DNA from 2 places in the Nonomuraea sp. NPDC054003 genome. Region 1 is predicted to be linked to the other one. Evidence: riboswitches for the same ligand, from Rfam matches in the RefSeq annotation. Region 1 holds a riboswitch; the other holds the start of a gene.
What was found. Region 1 has a riboswitch for cobalamin ahead of ACZ6YG_RS43070 (nitrite reductase). Riboswitches for the same ligand answer to the same signal wherever they lie in the genome.
Positions count from the first base shown of each region.

Region 2: it holds a riboswitch for cobalamin, as region 1 does, so the genes downstream of both, ACZ6YG_RS19355 (ribonucleoside-diphosphate reductase subunit alpha) here and ACZ6YG_RS43070 (nitrite reductase) in region 1, are expected to answer to the same signal.

Region 1 covers NZ_JBVJKR010000027.1:66,208-68,583, reverse strand. The annotation lists gene ACZ6YG_RS43085 (ABC transporter ATP-binding protein) at 1-432, shown strand, start outside; gene ACZ6YG_RS43080 (hypothetical protein) at 447-776, opposite strand; gene ACZ6YG_RS43075 ((2Fe-2S)-binding protein) at 823-1,116, shown strand; cobalamin riboswitch at 1,163-1,354, shown strand; gene ACZ6YG_RS43070 (nitrite reductase) at 1,419-2,264, shown strand; gene ACZ6YG_RS43065 (precorrin-8X methylmutase) at 2,261-2,376, shown strand, end outside.
Region 2 covers NZ_JBVJKR010000007.1:35,235-37,610, forward strand. The annotation lists gene ACZ6YG_RS19345 (SAM-dependent methyltransferase) at 1-301, shown strand, start outside; gene ACZ6YG_RS19350 (tripartite tricarboxylate transporter substrate-binding protein) at 377-1,294, shown strand; cobalamin riboswitch at 1,327-1,523, shown strand; gene ACZ6YG_RS19355 (ribonucleoside-diphosphate reductase subunit alpha) at 1,615-2,376, shown strand, end outside.

The DNA of each region.
Region 1 (2,376 bases):
CGGATCGTCATGGACGCCCTGGACGCGCTCGGCGTCACCGCGCTCGCCCAGGCGCCGTTCGACCGGCTGTCGGGCGGGGAGAAGCAGCGCGTCCTGATCGCCCGCGCCCTGGCCCAGCGGACCGGCACGATGGTGCTCGACGAGCCCACCAACCATCTCGACCTGCGCCACCAGCTCGACGTCCTGCGGCTGGTGCGCGGCCTGGGCGTGACCGCCGTGATCGCCCTGCACGACCTCAACCTCGCCGCGGCCTTCTGCGACCGGATCTGCGTGATGCGTGCCGGACGAGTCGTCGCCGACGGCCCGCCCGCCCGGGTCCTCACCCCGGCCCTGCTGACCGAGGTCTACCAGGTGTCGGCGGACGTGCACGCCCATCCCCGCACCGGCGTCCCGCAGATCAGCGTTCACCCAGACCAGGAGAGCCCTTCATGATTCCTCCACCCGCCTCACCCGCCGCACTCGGCGAAGCGCTGAGAGGCATCGCCGGTTTCGGTCCCTTCTTCGTCCTCGACACGGAACTGGGTCAAGGGAAGTGGCGGCCGGTCAAGGATGCCTACGCCGCCGGCCTGGCCCACCTGGTGGCGGACCGTGCCGCGCGCTACGGCACCGGTGAGACGCGCATCGCCGCCTCCATCGTGCAGCTCGGCCACGCCGCGCGGCTGTGGTCGGTGGTGCTCGGCTGCGCCGTCGCACACGGCGTCGTGCCCGACCTGTCCGGGCTCCAGCAGGAAGCCGAGGGGCCCGGCCTCCGGCTGGCGGTACCACGCGGCTGGCACACTCCCGAGGACGACGCGGCTCGCACCGCTGCTCTACCGCATCGTCATGGACGAGCATCTCGTCCCGCTGGCGGTGGGGCTGCGCGTCAAGGTCGCCGCCGGGCTGCTGCATGGCAACGCCGCCTCCGCCCTGGCCGAGGCCGCGCGCGAACTCGTACGGGCCCGTCCCGACCTGAGGCAACCCGCCACCGACCTCGCCCGGCGGCTGCTCGACACCGGCGACCTGCGCGGCAAAGGCGCGTTCACCGGCCCCGACCTGTCGTTCCGCCGCCGCACCTGCTGCCTCTACTATCGCGTGCCGGGCGGCGGGAAGTGTCCCGACTGCTGCCTGACACGGTAGCCGGCGACCCTCCTCTGGAGGGCGGCTGTGGACCGAGGCGGGCCCGCGATACGCTCAGGAGGCCAGTCGTACTCCATCATGTGGAGCCAGGGAATCCGGTGCAATTCCGGAGCTGACGCGCAGCGGTGAGGGGACGGGAAGGACACGCCGGCAACGGCGGCCACTGGACCTCCAGGTCTGGGAAGGTGTCCTCTCCCGGATGATCCGAGTCCGAAGACCTGCTGGTGCTGACGACACCCGTCGTCGGGTCATGGTGGGTTCCGCGTATGGACCCGGACTCTGAACAAGGTGAATGACTCCGGATGAACCGGTTTCGACCAGACCGTTGCCCGGGCGTACTGCGTCCCTGGCCCGCCGCCGACGGGCTGCTGGTGCGGTTGCGTCTCCCCGGCGGCAGGGTCTCCGCGAAGTCGCTGCACGCCCTCGTCGAGGCGGCAGAGCGGTACGGAGACGGGCATGTTCACGTGACCACCCGCACCAACCTGCAGGTACGTGCCATGCCCGCCGTTCCCGGCACCGAACGCCTGCCTGACGAGGTGCTCACCGCCCTGGAGTCGAGCGGCTTACTGCCCAGCCGGGCCCACGACCTGTCGCGCAATGTGATGGCGTCCCCGCAGACCGGGCTGGCCGGTGGCCGAGCCGACCTGCGTCCCGTGGTCGACGCCCTGGACACCGCGCTGTGCGGCGATCCCGAGCTGGGGCGGCTGCCCGGACGGTTCCTCTTCGTCCTCGATGACGGTCGCGGAGATCTGCTGGATCGCTCGTGCGACCTGGGCCTGGTGGCTCTCGGCGACGGGACGGCCCAGCTCCGGGTCGGCAACGCGTGGGGCCCCGCCGTGCCTCTGCGGGACGCGCACGCGCACCTTACCGATCTCGCCAGGCTCTTCCTCGATGCGCGCGGTGCGGGCCCGGACGCTCCCTGGCACGTCGTCGAACTGCCTGAACCACTGGTCGAACCGGTGCCCCGATCCCGTGGCGTCCCCGCTGCCGCCCCGCCCCTGGCCTTCGGCCCTGTGCCCGGAGGCGTTCACCAACCGGTGCCGGCGGAAGGGCTGGACCGCGCCGCGGTGGAACGACTGTGCGCCGCCGCCCCCGAACTCGTCGTCACCCCCTGGCGTGGCATCCTGATCCCCGAGGAAACCCGATGAACCCGATGTCCGACACCCGGCCGCGTCGACCGAGCCGCCGCTATGCGTACCTCGACCGCGGAACCGAGATCTACCTCGACTCGTTCGCGATGATCCGGCGTGAGGCCGATCT
Region 2 (2,376 bases), on a different contig from region 1:
GGTGCTGCTGGTGTCGGTGCTCCACTTCGTGCCCGACAGCATGAACCCGCACGCCGTGGTCGCCCTCCTGCGGGAGGCGCTGGCGCCGGGCAGCCACCTGGCGATCGCGCACGCCACCTCGTCCGGCGACGCCCCGGCGGGCGGCACCGGCCGGGGACCGGAGGAGATCCAGGCGTTCTTCGGTGACTTCGTCATGATCGAGCCCGGTCTGGTGCAGGCCCACGAGTGGCGGCCCGACCGGCCACGCCTGGTCGGCGCCACACGGCTGCCGCTGCTGGCCGGGATGGCCTGGAAACCTTAGTAGGTGATATCCGGCATGTGTAACTCTGCGTGATCTGTAAATAACCTGAAGTGGACACTTCGGGGGAGGCGGGTCATGCGGCGCAGGCGGTTCCTCGTGACAGGCCTGGGAGTGGCCGCCTGCTTGGCCGGCTGCGGTGACCGTCACGCCGGACGCGCGCCCGGCGCGTACGAGATCCTCGGCGGCGGCGAGCGCTGGAGCCGCGTCGCCGAGGCGTTCACCCAGGTGGCCCGCGGAGCCGGCTACCCGGTCGGCGGGGCCGGGCCGGTCACCACGATCACCATCACCGGGCTGCCCGCGCTCGCCGCCGCCGAGCTGAACGCGGCCGAGTCGCCCCTGCACGGCACCACCCCGCTGGCCCGGCTGGCCGGCGAGGTCGAGGTGGTGCTGGTGCCGCGCGACTCGGGTCTGGCCACCTTCGACGCGTTCGGCGCCCGCCTGCGCGCCGACCCCACGGGCACCCCGCTCGCCGGCGGGCCGCAGGGCGCCCCCGACCACCTGCTGTTCGGGCTCATCGCCCGCGGGCTCGGCGCCGACACCCGGCAGGTGGACTACACCGGCTACCCCGGCATCTCCGAGGTCGCCACCGCGCTGCTCGCCGGCCGCGCCGTCGCCGCGACGGGCCCGCTCGCCGGCTGGCGCCCGTACATCGACCGGGGCCGGGTCCGGGTGCTGGCCGTGTCCTGTGCCGAGCGGTTCCCCGGGCTGGACGCGCCCAGCCTGCTGGAGCTCGGGGTCCGGGTGGACTTCGCGAGCTGGTGCGCCGCCGTCGGGCCCGGCGGCATGCCGCAGGAGAGCCGGGAGGCGGCCATCGGCATGTGCGAGGAGGTGACCGGCTCGCCCGGCTGGCAGCGTACCTGCCGGGAGGGCGACTGGACGCCGATCCCGCTGGCCGGCGACCGCTTCGCCGCCTGGGTCGTCTCCGAGGTCCGCCGCACCAAGGCCGTGCTCCGCGATCTCGGCCTCCTCGAAAGCGGCAAGGGCACAACATGATGTGGCGGTTGCGAAAGCAGCCACTAGATGTAGGATCTCGATCGTTCGCCGGTTCGCCCCCGCCCGGGGCGGAGCAAAAGGGAACCCGGTGCGATTCCGGGGCTGCCCCGCAGCGGTGAGCGGGAACGACCGCCGTCAACGAGCACTGGAAAGATCCGGGAAGCGACGGCCAGTAGGAGAGTGCGAGACGCCCGCGAGCCCGAAGACCTGCCGGCGATGGACCATGTCCAGGGCCTCGAGGGAGGGCCCGGGGGCCTAGCGGCGTGCGCCGCCGTGCTCTCGCGCGCCCTCACGGGGATGAGCTCGCGAGGAGAGAGCACGTGACACAGATCGTCGAGGGTGATCGGCGCCTGGCCATCGAGGAGGCCGCCGCCCGGGTGATCGCCGACCCGGCGAACTCGCGGGTGGCCGCCGGGCTGCTCGCCGAGGAGATCGCCGACGAGGCGGCCGCGCACGGGGTGCGGTCGTTCTCCGGCTCGATCGCCGCCACCCACGCGGCGGGGCTGATCCAGGACGGCCTGGCGGAGTTCGTCGCCGCGCACGCCGCCGAGCTGGACGCGCTCGTCTCGGACGCCGCCGACGAGCGGTTCGAGTACTTCGGGCTGCGCACCGTCTACGACCGCTACCTGCTGCGCCACCCGGTCACCCGGACCGTGCTGGAGCGGCCCCAGCACTTCTTCCTGCGGGTCGCCTGCGGGCTGTCGGAGACCGTCGCGGAGGCCGCCGAGCTCTACCGGCTGATGGCGACGCTGTCCTACCTGCCCAGCTCGCCGACCCTGTTCAACGCGGGCGCGCGCCGCCCGCAGCTCTCGTCGTGCTTCCTGCTCGACTCGCCGCGCGACGAGCTGGAGGCGATCTACGACCGGTACGCGCAGGTCGCCCGGCTGTCGAAGTACGCGGGCGGCATCGGCATCTCGTGGACCCGGGTGCGCTCACGTGGCTCGCTCATCCGGGGCACCAACGGCCACTCCAACGGCATCGTGCCGTGGCTGCGCACCCTCGACGCCTCGGTCGCGGCGGTCAACCAGGGCGGCCGGCGCAAGGGCGCGGCCTGCGTCTACCTGGAGACCTGGCACGCCGAC